Pseudonocardia sediminis: one gene and its partner. The protein of the gene in region 1 interacts with the protein of each later gene in a pairwise test. Links are inferred from orthologs where the notes say so. Each region holds a gene or a part of one and is shown in the gene's direction. Other genes may lie near its edges. The genes, in order: rlmN and ftsZ.

What was found.
Region 2: the proteins of rlmN (region 1) and ftsZ interact in binary tests that used the Escherichia coli proteins (3 or more experiments, as listed by UniProt). The link is inferred for Pseudonocardia sediminis from one-to-one orthologs.

The regions. Positions count from the first base shown.
Region 1 is NZ_SHKL01000001.1:1,633,966-1,644,724, forward strand. The notes cover bases 4,977-7,938. They hold rlmN (dual-specificity RNA methyltransferase RlmN), read left to right. Parts: upstream 4,977-5,883; coding sequence 5,884-6,993; downstream 6,994-7,938. Other genes in these bases: EV383_RS07815 (Rieske (2Fe-2S) protein), read right to left, coding at 4,977-5,032; EV383_RS07820 (hypothetical protein), read left to right, coding at 5,265-5,819; EV383_RS07830 (ABC transporter ATP-binding protein), read right to left, coding at 7,085-7,938. In the rest of the region: rpsB (30S ribosomal protein S2), read left to right, coding at 243-1,151; tsf (translation elongation factor Ts), read left to right, coding at 1,272-2,087; frr (ribosome recycling factor), read left to right, coding at 2,287-2,844; EV383_RS07805 (phosphatidate cytidylyltransferase), read left to right, coding at 2,850-3,767; EV383_RS07810 (class I SAM-dependent methyltransferase), read left to right, coding at 3,772-4,512; more of EV383_RS07815, read right to left, coding at 4,538-4,976; more of EV383_RS07830, read right to left, coding at 7,939-8,170; EV383_RS07835 (carbohydrate ABC transporter permease), read right to left, coding at 8,216-9,112; EV383_RS07840 (carbohydrate ABC transporter permease), read right to left, coding at 9,112-10,059; EV383_RS07845 (ABC transporter substrate-binding protein), read right to left, coding at 10,056-10,759.
Region 2 is NZ_SHKL01000001.1:2,170,356-2,182,950, forward strand. Bases 244-3,232 are described here. They hold ftsZ (cell division protein FtsZ), read left to right. Parts: upstream 244-996; coding sequence 997-2,469; downstream 2,470-3,232. Other genes in these bases: EV383_RS10135 (cell division protein FtsQ/DivIB), read left to right, coding at 244-750; pgeF (peptidoglycan editing factor PgeF), read left to right, coding at 2,469-3,185. Also shown: more of EV383_RS10135, read left to right, coding at 1-243; EV383_RS10150 (YggS family pyridoxal phosphate-dependent enzyme), read left to right, coding at 3,236-3,973; EV383_RS10155 (cell division protein SepF), read left to right, coding at 4,051-4,803; EV383_RS10160 (YggT family protein), read left to right, coding at 4,807-5,103; DivIVA-like cell division protein Wag31, read left to right, coding at 5,150-6,013; EV383_RS10170 (hypothetical protein), read left to right, coding at 7,281-7,823; EV383_RS10175 (IS481 family transposase), read left to right, coding at 7,940-8,908; ileS (isoleucine--tRNA ligase), read left to right, coding at 9,212-12,409; EV383_RS10185 (hypothetical protein), read right to left, coding at 12,552-12,595. UniProt on the Escherichia coli protein: Essential cell division protein that forms a contractile ring structure (Z ring) at the future cell division site. The regulation of the ring assembly controls the timing and the location of cell division.

The DNA.
Region 1 (10,759 bases):
TGACTGCACCACGACTCGTCGTGGTGACTTCGCGCGCCCGCCATCCCGGGAGCGGCCGATCAGGCCGGACACACGGGGGCGGTGGCCGGGCGGTCCCGAATGTTCGACCCCACCGTTGTACCGGGGTCGAGGATCACGGGTCCGGTCCCGCCGCGGGTGCCAGGGCGTGGTCGTCGACCGGCGGCTTCGCGACAACCGCAGCGCGGCGAGAGCCGCGCCCGACCGAGAGGTGATCACAGGCCATGGCCGTCGTCACCATGAAGCAGCTGCTCGACAGCGGCGTGCACTTCGGGCACCAGACCCGACGCTGGAACCCGAAGATGAAGCGCTACATCCTCACCGAGCGCAACGGCATCTACATCATCGACCTCCAGCAGACGCTGTCGTACATCGACCGCGCCTACGAGTTCGTCCGCGAGACCGTCGCGCACGGCGGGACGATCATGTTCGTCGGGACGAAGAAGCAGGCCCAGGAGGTCATCGCCGACGAGGCGGGCCGGGTCAACATGCCGTACGTGAACCAGCGCTGGCTGGGCGGCATGCTCACGAACTTCCAGACCGTGCACAAGCGTCTGCAGCGCCTCAAGGAGCTGGAGTCGATGGAGCAGACGGGGGGCTTCGAGGGTCGCACCAAGAAGGAGATCCTCATGCTCACCCGTGAGAAGGACAAGCTCGAGAAGACCCTCGGCGGTATTCGCGACATGTCCAAGGTGCCCAGCGCGGTGTGGATCGTCGACACCAAGAAGGAGCACATCGCGGTCGGCGAGGCCCGGAAGCTCAACATCCCGGTCGTCTCGATCCTGGACACGAACTGCGACCCGGACGAGGTCGACTTCCCGATCCCGGGCAACGACGACGCGATCCGCTCGGCCGCCCTGCTGACCAAGGTCATCGCCAAGGCGGCGGCCGACGGTCTGGTCGCGCGCTCCGCGCGTCGCGGCGAGGGTGGCGGCGAGGCCCAGGCCGCCGACGCCGCCCCGGGCAGCGACCAGCCGCTCGCCGAGTGGGAGCAGGAAGTCCTCACCGGTGGCGAGGTCGGTTCCGACGGCGCGAGCCTGACCGCGGCCGGCGCGACCACCGAGGCGCCCAACGCCGCGGCGGCCGCCGCCCCGGCCAGCACGAGCAACGGCACGCAGCAGACCGCGAGCTGATCCGTCTCGCACGGGTGGCCGGGGACATCCCGGCCACCCGTGCGGCGTTTCACCCACCCGGCACGATCTCGGCCGTACCCCTGGCCGAACCACACGGACTAAGGACGAAGAGACACCGAGATGGCGAACTACACCGCCGCGGACGTCAAGAAGCTCCGCGACCTCACCGGCTCCGGGATGATGGACTGCAAGAAGGCCCTCGAGGAGTCCGACGGGGACACCGACAAGGCCGTCGAGCTGCTCCGCATCAAGGGCGCGAAGGACGTGGGCAAGCGCGCCGAGCGCACCACCTCCAACGGCCTGGTCGTCGCCTCCGGCGGCACCATGGTCGAGCTGAACTGCGAGACCGACTTCGTCGCCAAGAGCGATGACTTCATTTCCCTCGCCGACCAGATCCTGCAGGTCGCGGTCGACCAGAAGCCGGCCGACGTCGACGCGCTGCGCAGCGCCAAGATGGGCGACGGCACCGTCGAGGACTCGGTCCAGGGCCTGTCCGCCCGGATCGGCGAGAAGCTCGAGCTCAAGCGCTACATCCACGTCGACGGCCCGGTCGCGGTCTACCTGCACAAGCGGGCCACCGACCTGCCGCCGGCGATCGGCGCGCTGGTGTCCTATGAGGGCACCGACGACGAGACCGCCCGTGGCATCGCGATGCACATCGCCGCCGCCCGCCCGCAGTACACGACCCGCGAGCAGGTCCCGGCCGACATCGTCGAGAACGAGAAGAAGATCGCCGAGGCGACCGCGCGCGAGGAGGGCAAGCCCGAGCAGGTGCTGCCCCGCATCGTCGACGGCCGCGTCAACGGCTTCTACAAGGACGTCGTGCTGCTCGAGCAGTCGTCCGTGCAGGACCAGAAGAAGACCGTGAAGGCGCTGCTGGACGAGGCCGGCGTCACGGTCAAGGACTTCGTGCGCTTCGAGGTCGGCCAGGGCTGAGTCCCTGAGACGGCCGGGCCGCATCCGGGCGGCGATCCCGCCCGGTACCGGCCCGGCCCCGCCGGTCACCCGGTGCGGTACCCGCCGCAGGGCGGGCGCCGCACCGGGCCGGCCGGAGTGAGAGGATCGGCGTGCACGCGGTCCCGGGCCGCGGCTCGCGTGCGCAGGTGAGACGACAGAGACGGACGGGGACGACACCGTGATCGACGAAACCCTCTTCGACGCCGAGGAGAAGATGGAGAAGGCCGTCACGGTGGCGAAGGACGACCTGTCGTCCGTGCGCACCGGTCGCGCGACCCCGTCGATGTTCTCCCGCGTCGTGGTCGAGTACTACGGCGCCTACACCCCGCTCAACCAGCTCGCCTCGGTCTCCGTGCCGGAGGCCCGGATGGCGGTCATCAAGCCCTACGACTCCAGCCAGCTCAAGGAGATGGAGAAGGCGATCCGGGACTCCGACCTGGGCGTCAACCCCTCCAACGACGGACAGATCATCCGCGTGGTCATCCCGCAGCTGTCCGAGGAGCGTCGCAAGGAGATGGTGAAGGTCGCGCGCGGCAAGGGCGAGGACGCCCGGGTCGTGCTGCGGGGTCTGCGCCGGAAGGCGATGGACGAGCTGCACCGCATCCAGAAGGACGGCGAGGCCGGCGAGGACGAGGTCGGCCGCGCCGAGAAGGAGCTGCAGACCGTCACCGACCGCTACGTCGCGCAGATCGACGAGCTGGTCAAGAACAAGGAATCCGAACTCCTCGAGGTCTGATCTCCATGACCTCCTCCCACGACGCCGCCGTCCCGGTGACCTCCGACCTTCCCGGGTCGGGTCCGCCGGGTGTCCCGGCGCCGCCCGAGAGCCCGGTGCGTCCGTCGAAGAGGGCACGCCTGGGGCGCAACCTCGTCGCCGCGATCGCGGTCGGGCTGTCGATGGGTGCGGTCATCCTGGCCAGCCTGCTGATCGTCCACCAGGTCTTCGTCGGGGTGCTCGCCGTGTGCGCTGCGATCGCGACCTGGGAGCTCTCCGGTGCGTTGCGCCGCGGCGCCGACATCCGGGTGACGCTGCCGGTCCTGCTCGTCGGCGGGCAGGCGATCGTCTGGTCGGCGTGGCCGTTCGGGTTGCGCGGCGTGGCCGTCGCGTTCGCCGCGACCGTCCTCGGCTGCCTGCTGTGGCGGATGCGCGCCGGTGCGGCGCACTTCCTGCGCGACATGAGCGCGTCGCTGTTCGTCGCCGCCTACGTCCCGCTGCTGGTCGCGTTCGCGGTGCTGATGACCGTCGCGCCGCAGGGCGTCGGACGGGTGCTGACGTTCCTGATCTGCGTGATCGCCTCGGACGTCGGTGGCTACGCGGCCGGGGTGATCGCCGGACGGCACCCGATGGCCCCCACGATCAGCCCCAAGAAGTCCTGGGAGGGCTTCGCCGGGTCGCAGATCGCGGGCATGATCGCCGGCGCGCTCTGCGTGACGCTGCTGCTCGGCGGGCCCTGGTACTTCGGTGCCCTGACCGGCGCGCTGCTGGTGTGCACCGCGACCCTCGGCGACCTCGTCGAGTCGCTGGTCAAGCGCGACCTGGGGATCAAGGACATGGGCACGATGCTGCCCGGGCACGGCGGTCTGATGGACCGGATGGACTCGCTGCTCCCGGCGGCGTTCGTGGCGTGGGCCGTGCTCGGCCTGATCGTCCCCGCCTGACGCCGTGCGCTACCGGGGTTTCGGCGGGCAGGTCCGTCCCGGCCCGGCCATCCCCAGCCCGAACATCTGGAACTGGCCCGACGTCTACGCCGCCGAGAACGCCGCCCAGGACGCCGACGGCGCACTCTGGTCGGCGCTGTGGGAGACCACCGGGGGCTGGGCCGGCGCCGACGTCGTCGACGTCGGGTGCGGCGACGGGTTCCACCTGCCGCGCTTCGCCGCCGAGGCCGCCACCGTCGTCGGGGTCGAGCCGCACCCGCCGCTGGTCGAGCGCGGTCAGCGGCATCACGACGGCGATCGCGTGCGGCTGCTGCGGGGTGGTGCCGAGAACCTGCCGCTGCCCGACGACAGCGCGGACCTGCTGCACGCCCGCACGGCCTATTTCTTCGGTCCCGGCTGCGAGCCCGGACTCGCCGAGGCGGACCGGGTGCTGCGCCCCGGTGGTGTCCTGGCCGTCATCGACCTGGACTTCACCTCACGCCCCTACGGGGACTGGCTGCGCGCCGACCTGCCCCGCTACGACCCTCCGGCGGTGGAGCGGTTCTTCGCGAACCACGGTTTCGCGCAGCGCCGGGTGGTCTCGACGTGGCGGTTCGCCGACCGCGCCACGCTGGAGGACGTGCTGCGGATCGAGTTCTCCCGGGCCACCGCGGCGCGTGCCGTGGACGACGTGCCGGGCCTGACGATCAGCGTCGGCTACCGCCTGCACACCCGCCGCCGCCCGGCCTCGGTGTTGCTGCCCTGAGCCACCCGCGGAACGAGTGGCGAGCTCAGGCCAGCGTGACGTTCTGGCCGCTCACGGCCACCGCACGGCGGGCGAGCGGCGTCGTCGCCGGGCCCTCGAGGACCGCGCCGTCGAGTCCGAACCGGCTGCCGTGACACGGGCAGATCACCGCGCCGTCGCGGATGGCGTTGACCTGGCAGCCCTGGTGCGGGCAGACCGTCGACAGGCCCTGGAACCGTCCGGCGGCGGGCTGGGTCACCACGACCTGCTGGTCGGCGAACACGACCCCGCCACCCACCGGCACCGACGACACGGGCCCGAGCACCGTGCCCGGCGCGCCCTCCGGCAGGTCCGCAGCCGGCTGATCGGTCGCGGGCTGCCCGCCTGCGGCGTCACCGGACCCGCCCGAGCTGCACGCGGCGACGAGGCCGACCGCAGCCACCCCGGCCCCGGCGATCGCGGCGCGGCGTCCCATCGACGGGCCGCGTCCCTCGGGCTCGGCGGGGGTCTCGACGGCGGGGGTGGGACGGGTGTCGGACATGGCGCTCCTCGTACGCGCCGCGACAGGAGGGCGGCGCTGATGGTGGGGGCCGCGCCGGCGTGGTGGTCCGGAAGGCGTGCGGCGGGTTCGGGTACGACCAGCGTGCCACAGCCGCCTCGCGTGCCGTCGACGCTGGTGAAGCCTTTCGTGAGGCAACGGCGGGTCACCGCGGTGAGGCGCCGGATCACCGGGGGAGCGGTCACGGCGTCGCCGGGCTCGCTACCGTGGAGCCATGTCCTTCACCGTGCGAGCGGCCGTCGTCGGCGTCCCCGTGCCGAGTCTGGAGATCGTGCTCGGCACCCTGGCCTGGGTGGTCGGTGCGGCCGGCCTGGACGCCGGGTTCGGGACCCTCCTGGTCGCGCTCGGCCTCGGCCTGGCCGGCTGGTTGTGGAGCGTGCGGCACCGCAGGCGCGCGATGGCCGTGCAGCTGCACCCCGCCCGCAAGGCCCGGATGCAGCGCCTCATCGCGGCCGGTGTGATCGGGATCTTCGCCTTCCCGATCCTGCTGTCGCTGATCAGTTACGGCGAGCTCGGCACGGCGCTGTCGGCGGCGCTGATCGGTGTCCTGCTGATCATGGCCTCGACGGTCCTGGAGGAGCGTTCGCTGGTCGCGGTCGGTGCGCTGGTGCTGGTCCTGGCCGCGATCGGGGCGTTCCTGGCGCTCAACTCGTCCGGGGTGTCGCAGTCCCAGCCGGTGATCGGGCTGGGCTGCGGGCTGGTGCTGTGGGTGGCCGGGATGCGCCGCCTCGGCCTGCTCGACGAGCTGCGCCGCCGCGTCCGCCGCTGAGAGCAGGCCCGTCGGACTCCGCCGATCGGGGTCCCCGGCCGGAGGCTGGCACACTGGAGGGGTCATGACTGCCCTTCCCCTGGTGTTCGACGCCCCGCGCCGTGCCACCCCGCCGCGCCATCTCGCCGACCTCGACCCGTCCGACCGCGCCGACGTCGCACGGGAGCTCGGTGTGCCGAAGTTCCGCCTCGACCAGCTCGCCCGGCACTACTTCGGCCGTCTGACCGCCGACGTCGACGCCATGACCGACCTGTCGGCCGGTGCCCGCGAGACCCTGTCCGGGCTGCTCCCGGCGTTGGTCACCCCGGTCACCGAACGCAGCTGCGACGACGGCGCGACCCGCAAGACCCTCTGGCGCGGCCACGACGGCACGCTCGCCGAGTCGGTCCTGATGCGCTACCCCGGCCGCGCCACGGTGTGCGTCTCGAGCCAGGCCGGATGCGGGATGGCCTGCCCGTTCTGCGCGACGGGCCAGGGCGGGCTGCAGCGCAACCTGTCCACCGGCGAGATCGTCGATCAGGTCCGCCAGGCCGCCGCCGCGGCCCGCGACGGGCTGCTCGACGAGCCGGCGCGCCTGTCGAACGTCGTGTTCATGGGCATGGGCGAGCCGCTGGCGAACTACAAGCGCGTGATCGCCGCCGTCCGCCGGATCACCGAGCCCGCCCCGGACGGGCTGGGCATCTCCGCCCGCGGGGTCACGGTGTCGACGGTCGGTCTCGTCCCGGCGATCGACAAGCTCACCGCGGAGGGCCTGCCGGTCACGCTGGCGGTCTCCCTGCACACCCCCGACGACGAGCTGCGCGACACCCTCGTGCCGGTGAACAACCGCTGGAAGGTCGCCGAGGTCCTCGACGCCGCGCGCCGCTACGCCACGACGACCGGGCGCCGCGTGTCGATCGAGTACGCGCTGATCCGCGACGTGAACGACCAGCCGTGGCGCGCCGACCTGCTCGGCAAGCTCCTGCGTCAGCACATCGGCACGTCGCGCGTGCACGTGAACCTGATCCCGCTCAACCCGACCCCGGGCAGCGAGTGGGACGCCTCCCCGCGCCCGGTGCAGGACGAGTTCGTCGCCCGCGTGCTGGCCTCCGGCGTCGCCTGCACCGTCCGCGACACCCGCGGGCAGGAGATCGACGCCGCCTGCGGCCAGCTGGCCGCCTCCCACCAGCAGTGAGACGCGCCCCGAGCGGCACCCCCGCCTAGTCGGAGTCGGCGGGGGCGCCGCCCGTTCCCCGGGGCAGGCCCAGGGACCCGGAGACCGGCCGCTAGATGCGGTCGCCGGACTCCGGGTGGAACAGGTGCAGATCGTCGGCCGACGGGGTGAGCGAGATCCGGTCCCCGCGCCGGGCGCCGGAGCGGCCCCCGGTCCGGACGACGACGGTGGTCCCGGAGTCGTCGGTCAGGTGCCCGTAGAGGAACGCGTCGCTGCCCAGCTCCTCGACGACGTCGACCTGTGCGGGGACGCCCTCGCTCCCGTCGGGTCCGACGGTCCACTGCTCGGGCCGGATGCCGAGGGTGACGGTCTCCAGACGGGCCGCGCCGATCGCGGAGCGTCGTTCCTGCGGCAGCGCCAGGTCGCGCCCGGCCAGGTGCACGCCGCGCTCGGTCACCGGCAGCGTGAACAGGTTCATCGCCGGTGAGCCGATGAAGCCAGCCACGAACGCGTTCTTCGGACGGTCGTAGAGCTCGGCCGGGGTGGCGAACTGCTGCAGCTGCCCGTTGGCCAGCAGGGCGACCCGGTCGCCCATCGTCATGGCCTCGACCTGGTCGTGGGTGACGTAGACGGTGGTGACGCCGAGCCGTCGCTGCATGGCGGCGATCTCGGTGCGGGTCGTCACGCGCATCTTCGCGTCGAGGTTCGACAACGGCTCGTCCATCAGGAAGACCTGCGGCTCGCGCACGATCGCCCGTCCCATCGCCACGCGCTGGCGCTGACCGCCGGACAGGGCGCGCGGCTTGCGGTCGAGGTAGTCGGTCAGCCCGAGCACATCGGCGGCCTCGCGCACCTTCTTCGCGCGCTCGTCCTTGTCGATCCCGCGCATCTTGAGCGGGAACGCCATGTTCTCCCCGACGGTCTTGTTCGGGTAGAGCGCGTAGTTCTGGAAGACCATGGCGATGTCGCGGTCCCGCGAGGGCACGCCGACCATGTTCTTCCCGTCGATCCGGATGTCGCCGTCGTCGATCTCCTCGAGACCGGCCAGCATCCGCAGGGCGGTGGACTTCCCGGAGCCCGACGGCCCGACCAGGACGACGAACTCGCCGTCCTCGATGGTCAGGTCGAGACGGTCGACGGCCGGCTTCTGCCCCGCCTGGTAGATCCGGGACGCCTTGTCGAACACGACGTCAGCCACGGTCGGCTCCGTTCTGCGAGGAGGTCTGCGGGAGGGATGAGGCGGTCACTTGACGGCCCCGAACGAGAGGCCCTGGACGAGCTTGTTCTGCGCCACCCAGCCCGCGATGACGACGGGCAGCGCGGCCATCGTGGCAGCGGCGCAGAGCTTGGCGAAGTACAGCCCCTCCGAGGTGATGAACCCGACGAGGAACACCGGCACGGTCGCGGCCTGCGACGCGGTCAGGTTCACCGCGAAGAAGAACTCGTTCCAGGAGAAGATCACGCAGATCAGCGCCGTGGCGGCCATGCCGGGGGACACCACCGGCAGCACCACCTCGCGCAGCGACCGGAACAGCGACGCGCCGTCCATGCTGGCCGCCTCCAGGAGCTCCTTGGGGACCTCCTGGAAGAACGAGCGCATCATCCACACCGCGATCGGCAGGTTCATCGCCGTGTAGAGCACGACCAGGGTCCAGACATTGTCCAGCATCCCGATGTAGTTGACCACCACGTAGATCGGCACGATCGCCGCGACGACGGGCAGCATCTTCGTCGAGATGAAGAAGAACAGGACGTCCTGGGTCTTCTTGACCGGCCGCAGCGACACCGCGTAGGCGGCCGGCGTGGCCAGCAGGACCACCAGCACCGTCGACATCAGCGTCGCGAACACCGAGTTGAGCAGGTACGGCCCGATGCCGGAGGAGAAGACCTCGGAGAACTGGTCGAGCGTCGGGGTGAAGAACAGCTTCGGCGGGCTGGTGTAGGCGTCGGCCTCCTGCTTGAACGCCGTGAGCACCATCCACAGGATCGGGAAGAAGAACCCGATCCCGACGATCCAGGCCAGGACGCCGAGCAGCGCGTTGCCGGTGCGGCGCTGCTTCTTGGGCTTGATCCGGGGCGGGTCCGCGGCCGGGGCCGCACCGGACCCGGTCGTGGTGGGGGAGAGGGTCTGCTCGGCCATCAGGACGCCTCCTCGGCACCGGAGAAGCTGCGGAAGATCAGCCGCAGGGCGAACGTGGAGACGATGATCGTGGCCACGACGACCACCACGCCCATCGCGGCGGACTGGCCGATGTCGAAGCCGAGGAACGCCCGCTGGTAGATGTAGAACGGAAGGTTCGCGCTCGCCGTACCGGGCCCGCCCTGGGTCATCATGTAGATCGTGTCGAACGTGTTGACCAGGTAGATCGCGCCGAGCACGACGCCGAGCTCGATGAACCGGCGCAGGTGGGGGATCGTCACCTCGCGGAAGATCGCGAACGAGCCCGCCCCGTCGACCCGGGCCGCCTCCAGCACGTCGGCCGGCTGGGACTGCAGCCCGGCCAGCGTCAGCAGCATCATGAACGGCGTCCACTGCCAGACCAGGGCGATCATCACCGAGGTCAGGGGGTAGGACGACACCCAGTCGGTGTTGCCCGCGCCGAACGGCGAGAGCACGAAGTTGATCAGGCCGTAGGTCGGGTCGAACAGGACCGTCTTCCACAGCAGCGCGCTGGCCACCGGGGTGATCAGGAACGGCGTGATCAGCAGCGTCCGGACGAACCCGCGGCCGAAGAACTGCCGGTCGAGCAGCAGCGCGAACAGCAGGCCCAGGATCATCGCGAAGATGACGGCGCCCACGGTGAGCACCACCGAGTTGAGCGCCACCCCGCGGAACTGCGAGTCGGTGAACACCGTCGCGTAGTTGTCCAGGCCGACGAAGCTCTGGCTGCCGGGGCGGACCAGGTTCCAGGACTGCAGCGAGTAGTAGATCGTCACCAGGAACGGCAGCTGCGTCACGATGATCGCGAAGATCAGGGCGGGCAGCAGCGGCGCCCGGCGGATCCAGCCGTCCCGGGCGGATCCGGGACCCCGGGCCGGACGGGCCGTCGCGGCCGCGGTGTCCGGACGTTCGGTCGTGGTCGTCATCCCGCCCCTCCCTGCTGATAGGTCTCGCCGACCGTCGTCGCGTACTGCTGGGCCTGCTCCAGGGCCTCGTCGACGGTCTGCTGGCCGGCGATGGCGGCGGAGATCTGCTGGCTGACCCGGGTGCCGAGGTCCTGGAACTCCGGGATCCCGACGAACTGGATGCCGGTGTAGGGCACCGGCTTGCTGCCCGGCCGGGACTGGTCGGCGCTGCTGATCGCCTGCAGGGTCTGCGGTGCGTAGCTCTTCGACGCCTCCAGGTACTCCGGGATCTCGTACGTCGACTGGCGGGCGCCCGGGGGCACCGACTCCCAGCCCTTCTCCTCGCCGACCATCCGCTGGTAGGGCTTGGACGTCATCCAGGACAGGAACTTCCAGGTGTCCTCGACGGCGCCGGGGCCCTTCTCGGCGGTGGTCTTCGGGATGGCGAGCGACCAGGAGTACAGCCAGCCCGAGGCGCGGCCGTCGACGCCGGCCGGGGCGGGCGCGTAGCCGACCTTGCCCACGACCTTCGACTCCTCCGGGTTCTCCACCAGCCCGGACGCGACGGTCGCGTCGTACCACATGGCCGCGTTGCCCTGGCTGAACTGCGTGCCGCACTCGGAGAACCCGGCGGTGGCCGCGCCCGGCTGGCCGTAGCGGCTGACCAGGTCGACGTAGAACTGCACGGCCTGGCGGTACTCGGGCGACTCGAGCTGGGCGT
Region 2 (12,595 bases), 530 kb from region 1 along the record:
AACCGCCCGGCCGCCCGTCCCGCGCGACCGTCGGCGGAGACCGCCCGCTACCGGCGACGGCGGATCGTCGCCGGCCTGGTGGCGGCCGCGGTGCTGCTGGTCGTCCTGGCGGCCGCAGGGTGGTGGGCGCTCGGACGGTTCGGGCCGTCGGTGTCCGAGGTCCGGGTCACCGGCAACCGTGCCGTGACCACCGCCGACGTGCGGGCCGCCGCCGACGTCGAACCCGGTACCCCGCTGGCCTCGGTCGACACCGCGGGCGTGCAGGCCCGGGTGTCCGGCATCCCCGGCGTCGCGACCGTCGAGGTCGGGCGGAGCTGGCCGGACGCGCTGACCGTGGCGGTGACCGAGCGCACGCCGGTCGCGGTCGTCGACGCACCCGGCGTGCGCCGCCTCGTCGACGCGACGGGGCTGGCCTACCGGAGTGCCCCGCCGGAGGTGCCGCGGCTCCCACTGCTCACCCTGCCCCGGGTCACGCCGGACGACTCCGCGACGCTCGCCGCCGTGGGCCTGCTCACCGCGCTGCCGGTCCCGGTCCGCGACCAGGTGGAGACGGTGGTCACCGGCCCCGGCGGGACGACGCTGGAGCTGACCCTCACCGAGGGCCGCCGGGTCCTCTGGGGCCGCTGGAGCCCGACCGACACGCAGGCCTCCGAGACGGCGCGGAAGGCCGCGATCCTCGGTCCGCTGCTGTCCCGGGAGGGCAGCGTCTACGACGTCTCCAGCCCCTCGCTGCCGACCGTCCGTCGATGATCGACGGCCGCCGGATGCCGTCCGGGTGAACTGTGATCACCCGGACACGGGGCTTGCGCGATGTCGCTGCGCGTGCCCGGACGTGCACGGACAGGTGCCGGACGCTGCAGAAACACCCACACGGGCTGTTGTCCCCGCGCGGCGCGCCTGCTGGACCGCCGACCGGACGGGACCTAGCGTTCGCCCCTGAAGGCCCGGGGTGCCCGGAGCTGGACCGGACCCCGAGCGATGAGGAAGGTGCCGCGCATGACGCCCCCGCACAACTACCTGGCCGTGATCAAGGTCGTCGGCATCGGTGGCGGCGGCGTGAACGCCGTCAACCGCATGATCGAGGTCGGCCTGAAGGGCGTCGAGTTCATCGCGGTGAACACCGACGCGCAGGCCCTCCTGATGTCGGACGCCGACGTCAAGCTCGACATCGGCCGTGAGCTGACCCGGGGCCTCGGCGCCGGGGCCAACCCGGACGTCGGCGGACGCGCGGCGCAGGACCACGCCGAGGAGATCGAGGAGGTCCTCAAGGGGGCCGACATGGTCTTCGTCACCGCGGGGGAGGGCGGCGGCACCGGTACCGGTGGCGCGCCCGTCATCGCCTCGATCGCCCGCAAGCTCGGTGCGCTGACCATCGGTGTGGTCACCCGCCCGTTCACGTTCGAGGGCCGCCGCCGCGCGGGCCAGGCCGAGGACGGCATCCAGGCGCTGCGCAACGAGTGCGACACCCTGATCGTCATCCCGAACGACCGGCTGCTGCAGCTCGGCGACGTCGGGGTCTCCCTGATGGACGCCTTCCGCTCCGCGGACGAGGTGCTGCTCTCCGGCGTGCAGGGCATCACGAACCTGATCACCACCCCCGGCCTGATCAACCTGGACTTCGCCGACGTCAAGTCCGTCATGTCCGGGGCGGGCAGCGCCCTGATGGGCATCGGGTCCGCCCGCGGCGAGGGCCGGGCGGTGCAGGCCGCCGAGAAGGCCATCAACTCGCCCCTGCTCGAGGCGTCGATGGACGGCGCCCAGGGCGTGCTCCTGTCCGTCGCCGGCGGCTCCGACCTGGGCCTGTTCGAGATCCACGAGGCCGCGTCGCTCGTCCAGGAGGCGGCACACCCCGAGGCGAACATCATCTTCGGGACGGTGATCGACGACTCGCTCGGCGACGAGGTGCGCGTCACCGTGATAGCAGCCGGGTTCGAGGGCGGCACGCCCACGCACAAGAAGCTCGAGCCGGCCGCGTTCCGTTCGGCGTCGGCCCAGACGTCCCAGAACACGGCGCAGCAGAACACGGCCCAGCAGAACACGGCGCAGCAGAACACGGCCCAGCAGAACACCGGGTCGAGTGCCGCACCGCAGGCCCCGGCCGCTCCGGCGGCGGCGCCCGCCCCGACGGCCCCGGCCGCGCCGGTGACCGGCAACGGCAACGGGTCCTACGCCTCGGCCACGAACGGGCAGTACCCGCTGACCTCGCAGGCCCCGGCCGCGCGTCCGCCGGCACCGGAGCTGCCGGCCAGCGTCCCGGCCCCGGCGTCCGCCGCCCAGACCGGCACGCTCCCGCCCGCCGCGCCCTACGCCCCGCCGGCCCCGCGCCAGCCCGACGTCGCCCGCGCCCCGGAGCCGACCCGCCACGTCGGCGAGTACGCCTCCGAGCCGGCCGTCGGTTCCTCGTCGCGTCCGGCCGTCGACAACGGCCCGGACGACGAGGTGGACGTCCCGCCGTTCATGCGTCGCTAGTGCGCGTCCGCCGGGTGACGACCACCCGGGCGGGCGGCCGGTCCACCGGCCCGTTCGCCCGGTTCAACCTCAGCCGCGGAGTCGGTGACGACCCGGACGCCGTGTCGGGCAATCGATATCGGCTGGTGCGCGAGCTGGGTCTGACCGGGGCGGTGTTCCTGCAGCAGGTACACGGGACCACCGTCGCCGTCGTCACCGACGCCCCGCGCCCGACCGCGCCGGACCGTCCGGACGCCGACGCCGTCGTCACCACCACACCCGGACTCGGGGTGGCGGTGCTCGCGGCCGACTGCGTCCCGGTCCTGCTCGGCGACCCGCAGGCCGGGGTCGTCGGGGCCGCGCACGCCGGGCGCAAGGGCGCCGCGGCCGGGGTGCTGGACGCGACGGTCGCCGCGATGACCGAGCTCGGGGCCCGGGCCGACCGGCTCGAGGTCCTGCTCGGGCCCGCGGTGTGCGGGCGGTGCTACGAGGTCCCGGCCGTCATGCGCGACGAGGTCGAGGCCGCGCTGCCCGGCAGCGCGTCGAGGACCCGGACCGGCACCGCCGGGCTCGACCTCCGCGCCGGGCTGACCCGCCGGCTCGCCGACCTCGGCGTGACCCGCGTGGGCACCGACCCGCGCTGCACCATGGAGGACCCGGACCTGTTCAGCCACCGCCGCGACGGCCGCTGCGGACGCCAGGCCGCGGTCACCTGGCTGGACCCGCGCCGTCCCTGAGCCCTCGTGCGAGAGTGCCGCCCGCCTCCCGGTCGGGGCACGATGAGGCCATGAACGATCACACCGACCGATCGGCCGAGCTGGCACGGAACCTGGCCGCCGTGCGCGAGCGGATCGACGCCGCGTGTGCCGCCGCCGGGCGGGACGCCGCGTCGGTGTCCCTGCTGGCGGTGACGAAGACCGTCCCCGCCTCCGACGTCGCGGCGCTGCTCGACCTCGGCGTCACCGCGCTCGGCGAGAACCGGGCCCAGGAGGCCGCGACGAAGGCCGGAGAGGTCGCCGAACTGCGTCCGGAGGCGTCGCCGCGCTGGCATTTCGTCGGCGGACTGCAGCGGAACAAGGTCAAGATGGTGCTCCCGTGGGTGACACGCGTGGAGTCGGTCGACTCGCCCCGTCTGGCCCGCGCCCTGGACCGGGCGGCCACCGCGGCCGTCGAGGACGGCTCCCGGACCGGCCCGCTGCCGGTGCTGCTGCAGTACAGCGTCGACGGCGACCCCGAGCGCGGCGGCGTGGCCGACGACGGGCTGATGGAGCTCGCGGACCTGGTGGGAGGCCTGCCGGGCCTCGAACTGCAGGGCCTGATGGCCGTCGCGCCGCTCGGTTCCGAGCCGGACGGCGCGTTCGGTGCGATCGCCGGTGCGGCACAACGGCTCCGCGCCGGCCACCCCGGAGCGACCGAGATGTCGGCCGGAATGAGCGGAGACCTCGAGACGGCCGTCGGTCACGGATCGACAGTGGTGCGTGTCGGAACGGCCCTTGTGGGGGACCGGCGGATAGCCTCGCAGTAATCGCTGGTAGAAGAGTCGTCAAGATCACATTTACCGGGGATGCGTGGCGGGGACATGAGGGTGTGAGGGAGCAGCGGATGAGCGCGATGTACCGGCTCAAGGCCTACTTCGGCATGGTTCCTGCCGACGAGATGGACTTCGTGGACGAGCCGGAGCACTACGCCTCGTCCCGGACCGGCCACAGTGGGCACCGCAGCGACCGCTGGGCGCCCGCCGGAGGGCGGTTCACCGATCCCGACGACTACAACGAGTACGCGTCGGACTCCGCGTCGTCGTTCGACGACGGCTGGTCCGGCCGCCCGGCGCGCGAGGCTTCCCGCCCGGCGCGGGCCGTCCGGGCCGAATCGCGCCTGGACAGGGAGCCCACGGGCCTGTCCGGGCACGGTTCCGGAGGCTTCTCGGGCGGCTCCACGCCGCCCGTCCGGGGCGCTCTGGCGATGGATCCGGAGAGCATCCACGCGACCCGTGAGCCGGTCCGTGCGGAGCGTCCGGTGGCCCCTGTGCCGGCCCCGTCGGCGGTGCCCGAGCAGCGCGACCGGACGCCCTCGGCGCCGGCGACGATCACCACCCTGCAGCCCCGCAGCTACAACGAGGCGCGGACGATCGGCGAGCGCTACCGCGACGGTGTGCCGGTCATCATGAACCTGACCGAACTGGACGACGCGGCCGCAAAACGCCTGGTGGACTTCGCTGCCGGGCTCGCGTTCGCGCTCCGCGGATCGATCGACAAGGTCACCAGCCGGGTGTTCCTCCTCACCCCGGCCGACATCGAGGTGTCGGCCGACGACGCCCGCAGGATCGCCGAGCGCGGGTCTTTCCGGCAGGATTGAGCCGTGGGTGACCTCATCAGGCTCTTGATCTATTACGTCCTGTTCTTCTTCTGGCTGCTGCTCGCGGCCCGGATCGTCGTGGAGATGGTCCGGACCTTCGCGCGCCAGTGGCGTCCGGCCGGTGGCAGCGCGGTGGCGATGGAGGTCGTCTTCACGGCGACCGACCCTCCCGTCAAGTTGCTGCGGAGAGTGATCCCCGTCGTCCGCATAGGCGGCGTAGGACTGGACCTGTCGATTATGGTGTTGTTGCTTGTGGTGTTCATCCTGATGAACGTCACCAAGCCACCCTTCCCGGTGTGAGCCCCAGTCACCCGGGTTGCCGCCGAGGACCGCATGAGGTGATCCGATGCCGCTGACGCCCGCCGACGTTCATAACGTCGCGTTCAGCAAACCCCCGATCGGGAAACGGGGGTACAACGAGGACGAGGTCGACGCCTTCCTCGATCTGGTCGAGGCCGAACTGGCCCGGCTGATCGGGGAGAACGACGACCTCCGAGACCAGGTCGCGTCGCTCGAGCAGCGACTCGGCGACGCCGAGGCCGACCTGGAGGAGGCCCGGTCCCAGCCGGCCCCCGCCCAGCAGACCCAGGCGCTCCAGCGCCAGGAGCCTCCGATGCAGCGTGCTGCCGAGGCCCCGCGCATGGGTGCCGGTGCTCCGGCCCCGCAGCTGGCCGACGGCGGCATGGACGGTGGCGACCACCACGTCCAGGCCGCGAAGGTGCTCGGCCTGGCGCAGGAGATGGCCGACCGGCTGACCGCCGAGGCGAAGAACGAGGCCGACACGATGCTGTCGGATGCCCGGACCAAGTCCGAGCAGCTCCTCTCCGACGCCCGGACCAAGTCCGACGGCCTGGTCAACGACGCACGTGCGCGTGCCGAGACCATGCTCAACGACGCCCGGACGCGCGCCGAGACTCTCGAGCGCCAGTCCCGGGAGAAGTCCGCGACGCTGGTCAGCGACGCGGAACGCAAGCAGAACGAGATCATCGGCGCCATCCAGCGGGACAAGTCCGTGCTGGAGAAGAAGATCGATGAGCTCCGTACGTTCGAGCGCGAGTACCGCACCCGGCTCAAGACCTACCTGGAGTCCCAGCTCCGGGACCTCGAGGGTCGTGGGTCCGCGGCACCGGCCTCGGACGCCGCACGGTCCACCTCGAACGGCGGATACGCCGCGTCGGGGTACGGCCAGAGGGCGGACACCGGGAGCTGATCCCCCGGTTCTGCCGGACGACTGACGACGACCGGGGGAGCGGCCGGGTGCCGCTGCCGAACGACGGAGTTCACCGATGCTGGTGCTCGTTCTGATTCTCGTAGTGATCGCGCTCGCCCTCCTGCTCGGCGGCCTGTTCCTGCACATGGTGGTGCTGGCCTGGACGTCGGTGGGGATCAGCCTGGTCGCCGGTGCCGTGTTGCTCTACGACTGGTTGCAGACCAGGTCGGCGGAGCGCGCGGGCCGGCTGGGCTCCTCCTCCGCACAGGGGAGGGGGCGCGGGTCCGATGAGGACCGCACCGGCGCCGTGGGCGCCGGTGCGGTGGGAGTCGGCGCCGCCGGAACGGTGGGAGCCGCAGGGGCGGCCGGGGCCGCGGGTACCGGGTACGACGACCGGTACTCCGCGGACATGGAACCGGCCACCCAGGTGCTTCCCGTCGTCCCCCGGGAGACGGCCCCGCCGTCCGCGGGGTCGGCGTCGGCCGGGGACGAGCGCCCCGGTGATCCCGAGAACGCATCCGACCAGACGATCGTGATGCCGGTCGTCAGACCGTCCGGCTCTGCTGACGTACCTTCCGGCGTTTCTCGATCGGGTGGAAATTCGTCACAGAGCGTGACCGAATCGCCGTCTGCGGCGGACGAGGCCGACCCGGAAGGGTCGAGGTCGTCCGCCCCGGCGGAGGCCTCCGGGGCGTCCACGGGCGCCTCGGGTGCAGCAGAAGTTGATCACGGAACGTCGCGTCCGGACGGTGGAGCCACGTCCTTCGCTCCGGCGGACGGATCCGCGGACGGATCCGTACCGCGTGCCGGTGCGGGTTCGAGCCCTCAGGGCGCGAGCGCCCAGGATCGGGGTGCCCCGCAGACCGGCTCACCGGCCTCCGACTCCCGGCCCGGTGCCGGAACGGCGGCGGGTCTCGGTGCCGCCGCCGCGGGTGTGGCCGGAGCGGCCGCCGTGGCCGGCAGCACGTCGTCGGCCGCCGGCACGTCATCGGTCGGCAGCACGCCCTCGGCTCGTGGCGCCGATCCGGTCGAGGCCGGGACGGCTCGACAGTCCGACCCCGCGTCCGCCGCGGACCGCGGTCCGGCCGCGGCGTCGTCGGTCGCCGGCTCGGTGCCGGGTGGCTCTGTGCCGGTCGGCGCAGGGACGGGCGGCACAGGGACGGGCGGCCCGGGAACGGGCACGGCCGACAGCACCTCCGTCGTCGGGGGTCCGGCCGGTGCGACCGCCGTCGGATCACCGGATGCCGGAGCAGTACAGGGAAGCGCGGTGCAGGGAAGCGTCGTCCCGCAGGACGACGGAGCGACCACGGCGGTGCCTCTCGGCGGCACCGGCGACCGGGCCCCGGATCGGACGGCGTCGGGATCGGCGGCCGACTCCGTCCCCGGGGACCGGGCGGTCGGCTCCGGAGACCGGGCGGCCGGATCGGCCGCCGCGGACGGCGCCACCGGTGAGACCCGGGACGCCGGTGCCGGCCCGACCGGCGCCGCGGACGGATCCACCGGCTCCGCGGAACGCACCGCGATGCTCGATCCGCAGAGCGCGGCGGCCGGCGGTGTCCCGGTGGCGGTCGGCGAGGCTCCCGAGGAGCCCCGTGACCCGACCACCGCGTCCCTGGTCGCGCGTCTGCCGGACGAGGTCGTCGTCATCGACGAGCACCCGCGCTACCACGTGCAGGGTTGCCGTTCCCTGCCCGGACAGGCCGTGATCCCGCTCCCGGTCAGCGAGGCCGTCGAGCTCGGGTTCACCCCGTGCGGCTGGTGCTCGCCGAACCGGACCCTGGGCGAACGCCACCCGGCCCAGGTTCGCTAGGTGTACTGCCCACGGAGGTTGAGTACATCCGGACTGGCGGTTTGATGTTGACGTGAGGGAGGGCCTCCGGGTCCGGTGTGGATTGCGACATCTACACCTCGACCCAGGAGGCCCTCGTGGTCCACGGTAACGCCCCGCTGTCCCCGACCGGCCGGCTACGTCTGGCCCGTTGTGTGGTCGATGAGGGCTGGCCGCTGCGCCGGGCCGCGGAGCGGTTCCAGGTCGCTGTGAACACCGCCGCCCGCTGGTCACAGCGTTACCGCATCGGCGGTGCGGCGGTTGCGGACCGGTCGAGCCGCCCGCATTACAGCCCGTCGCGGACCGCGACGCGGCGGGAACGGCGGATCGTGTCGATGCGGGTGAGCAGGCGGTGGGGCCCGGCCCGGATCGGCTACCGGCTCGGGATCGCCCCGTCGACGGTGCATCGGGTCCTGGTCCGCTACCGGGTCCCGCGCCTGGCCGATCTCGATCGCGCCACCGGGCGCCCGATCCGCACCCGCCGGCCCCGCCGCTACGAGCACGACGCGCCCGGGGACCTGGTGCACGTCGATATCAAGAAGCTGGGCAACATCCCCGACGGCGGCGGGCACCGGGTTCTGGGCCGAGCCCGCGGCAAACGGATCCGGACCCGCGGGGTCGGCTACAGCTACCTGCACAACGCCGTTGACGATCACTCCCGCCTGGCCTACACCGAGGTCCTGCCCGACGAACGGGCCGAGACCGCGGTTGCGTTCTGGGCCCGCGCCCAGGCGTTCTTCACCGCCTCAGGGATCAGCGTGTCCCGGGTGCTGACCGACAACGGCGCCTGCTACCGGTCCCACCCGTGGCGCGATCTATTGCGCGACAACGACATCGTCCACAAACGGACCCGGCCCTACCGTCCTCAGACGAACGGGAAGGTGGAGCGGTTCAACCGGACCCTGCTCGACGAATGGGCCTACGCCCGCCCCTACCAGCGCGAATCCGACCGGCGAGCAGACCTCGCCGGCTGGCTGCATCACTACAATCACCACCGCGGACACACCGCCCTCCAGGGCCTCCCACCCGCCAGCCGCGTCCCCAACCTCACTGGGCAGAACAGCTAGGCCCGCGCCGGTCCCCGCGGGGGACCGGAGAACCGGGTGGCGCGACCGCGCTACCCTGGTGTCACAGGCGTCGATCCGGCCATCACCGGGGAGCCTCCGGAAGAAACGGACGTCCCCTCCGCACGGGCGGGACGTCCGGACTAGAACCGGACGGATGCGGCCCGTCACCGCCGCGCGAAGGAAGTGGCACGGCTCCCTGCGTGAGCGGGGACCGTGCAAGCGGGGTGGTACCGCGGCATCGCCGGCCAGGCGTCGTCGTCCCCGTGTGAGGAGCTGACCGCACCCGCACGAGGAGCATCCGCCGTGAACGACCCGAACCCGTCCGGCTATCCGGCCGTCGACGCGCACCCGTCCTTCCCCGACGCCGAGCGCGAGACCCTGCGCGCCTGGGACGCCGACGACACGTTCCGCGCCTCGATCGATCAGCGCCCCGCCGGCACGAACGGCGACAACGAGTACGTCTTCTACGACGGCCCCCCGTTCGCCAACGGCCTCCCGCACTACGGGCACCTGCTGACCGGCTACGTGAAGGACGTCGTCCCGCGCTACCGCACGATGCGCGGGCGCCGGGTCGAGCGGCGCTTCGGCTGGGACACCCACGGCATGCCCGCCGAGGTCGAGACCGAGCACCAGCTCGGCATCAAGCACAAGTCCGAGATCGACCAGATGGGTGTGGCCGCGTTCAACGAGGCCTGCCGCACCTCGGTCCTGCGCTACACCGGCGAGTGGCGCGACTACGTCACCCGCCAGGCGCGCTGGGTCGACTTCGACAACGACTACAAGACGCTCGACCTGGACTACATGGAGAGCGTGATCTGGGCCTTCAAGTCCCTGTGGGACAAGGGCTGGGTCTACTCCGGTTTCCGGGTGCTCTGGTACTGCTGGCGCTGCGAGACGCCGCTGAGCGCCACCGAGACCAAGATGGACGACGTCTACCTCGACCGCCAGGACCCGGCCGTCACCGTGGGGCTGCGACTGAACGCGCCGCACTGCGAGGACCTCGACGGCGCGCTCGCCCTGATCTGGACGACGACGCCGTGGACGCTGCCGTCGAACCTGGCGGTGGCCGTCAACCCCGACGTGGACTACGTCGTCGTCGAGGCGAACGGCGAGCGCTGGGTGCTCGCCGAGGCCCGGGTCGCCGCGTACGCCCGTGAGCTGGGCGAGGAGCCGCGGATGCTGGCCCGGATGAAGGGGTCGGACATCGTGGGGTCCGAGTACACCCCGCCGTTCGACTTCTTCGTCGGTCGCGAGAACGCCCACCAGGTGCTCGCCGCGGACTACGTCACCACCGAGGACGGCACCGGCCTGGTGCACATCGCCCCCGCGTTCGGTGAGGAGGACAAGGAGGTCACCGACGCGGCCGGGATCGAGACGGTCGTACCGGTCGACACCCGCGGCGAGTTCACCACCGAGGTCCCGCCCTACACCGGCATGCAGGTCTTCGACGCGAACCCGCAGATCATCCGCGACCTGCGCGACGGCACGTCGCCGCACGTCCAGGGCGTCCTGCTCCGCCACGAGACCTACGACCACCCGTACCCGCACTGCTGGCGTTGCGGCAACCCGCTGATCCAGCGCGCCGTCGACTCCTGGTTCGTGCAGGTGACGGCGTTCCGGGACCGGATGGTCGAGCTCAACCAGCAGATCGACTGGACGCCGGCGAACGTCCGCGACGGCCAGTTCGGCAAGTGGCTCGAAGGTGCCCGGGACTGGGCGATCTCGCGCAACCGCTACTGGGGCAGCCCGATCCCGGTGTGGGTCTCCGACGACCCGCGCTACCCACGCACCGACGTCTACGGCTCGCTCGACGAGCTCGAGCGCGACTTCGGCGTGCGCCCGACCGACCTGCACCGGCCCTACGTCGACGAGCTGACCCGCCCGAACCCGGACGACCCCACCGGCGCGAGCACCATGCGCCGGGTGCCGGAGGTGCTCGACTGCTGGTTCGAGTCGGGCTCGATGCCGTTCGCGCAGGTGCACTACCCGTTCGAGAACGCGGACTGGTTCGAGTTCCACTACCCGGGCGACTTCATCGTCGAGTACAACGGCCAGACCCGCGGCTGGTTCTACACGCTGCACGTGCTGGCCACGGCGTTGTTCGACCGGCCCTCGTTCCGCAGCTGCGTCGCGCACGGCATCGTGCTCGGCGACGACGGCGCGAAGATGTCGAAGTCGCGCCGCAACTACCCGGACGTCAACGAGGTGTTCGACCGCGACGGCTCCGACGCGATGCGCTGGTTCCTGATGGCGAGCCCCATCCTGCGTGGCGGGAACCTGATCGTCACCGAGCAGGGCATCCGCGAGGGGGTGCGCCAGGCGATCCTGCCGCTGTGGAACACCTGGTACTTCCTGTCGCTCTACGCCGGAGCGGCCGGGCGGACCGGGACGACGCGGTTCGACTCCACGCACGTCCTCGACCGGTACGTCCTGGCCAAGACCGCCGACCTGGTCGACCGGGTCACCGAGGCGATGGACGTCTACGACATCGCCGGGGCCTGCGACACGATCCGCGACCACGCCGAGGTGCTGACCAACTGGTACGTGCGCCGTTCCCGGGACCGGTTCTGGGCCGGCGACGCGGACGCGATCGACACCCTGCACACCGTGCTGGAGACGACGTGCCGGGTGGCCGCGCCATTGCTGCCGCTCACCGCGGAGAAGATCTGGCAGGGCCTGACCGGCGGCCGTTCGGTGCACCTCACCGACTGGCCGGGCGGACCGGACCCCCAGTCGACGTCGACGGTGGAGCGTGCCGCGCTGCCGCACGACTCCGCGCTGGTCACGGCCATGGACCGGGTCCGTCAGGTCGCCTCCGGTGCGTTGTCGCTGCGCAAGTCGTCGAAGGTCCGGGTGCGCCAGCCGCTCCCGACGCTGACGGTGGCCGCGGCCGACGCGGCGACGCTGGAGCCGTTCGTCGACCTGCTGCGCGACGAGGTCAACGTCCGCGACGTGGCGCTGACCGACGACGTGGCCGGGCACGGCCGGTTCGAGCTGGCCGTCAACGCCCGCGCCGCCGGCCCACGCCTGGGCGGTGACGTGCAGAAGTGCATCAGGGCCGTGAAGGCCGGTGACTGGACGGCGAACCCGGACGGCACCGTCACCGCGGGCGGCATCGACCTGGTCGAGGGCGAGTTCACCGAGAAGCTGGTGGCCCAGGACCCGGAACACACCGCGTCGCTGCCGGGCAACAGCGGCCTGGTCGTGCTGGACACCACGATCACCCCCGAGCTGGCCGCCGAGGGCACCGCCCGCGACGTCGTCCGGGTCGTGCAGCAGGCCCGTCGCGAGGCGGGCCTCGAGGTGAGCGACCGGATCGGGCTGACCCTGTCCGGGCCGGACGCGGTCCTCGACGCGGTCCGCACGCACGAGGCGTTCGTCGCCGGTGAGGTGCTGGCGACCTCGGTCGGCTACGGCGAGGGCACCTCCGCCTCGTCCGGGCAGGTCGTGGCGCCGGACGGCACGTCGGTCACCGTGCAGGCCGAGGTGACCAGGGCCTGACCCGCCGCGCCGGCCCGTGGCCCGGCGTGCCGAGAGGGGCGCCAGGGCTGTCCGACCATGATCGGACAGCCCTCACGCCCCGCTCGGTGACGCCGGCTCCTCTCCGGAGGAAACTGCGAGTCGCGGAACGGTGAGGCAGCGCTCAGCGACGCAGCAGGCCGGGGCCGCGGGTGGCGGCGAGGTACA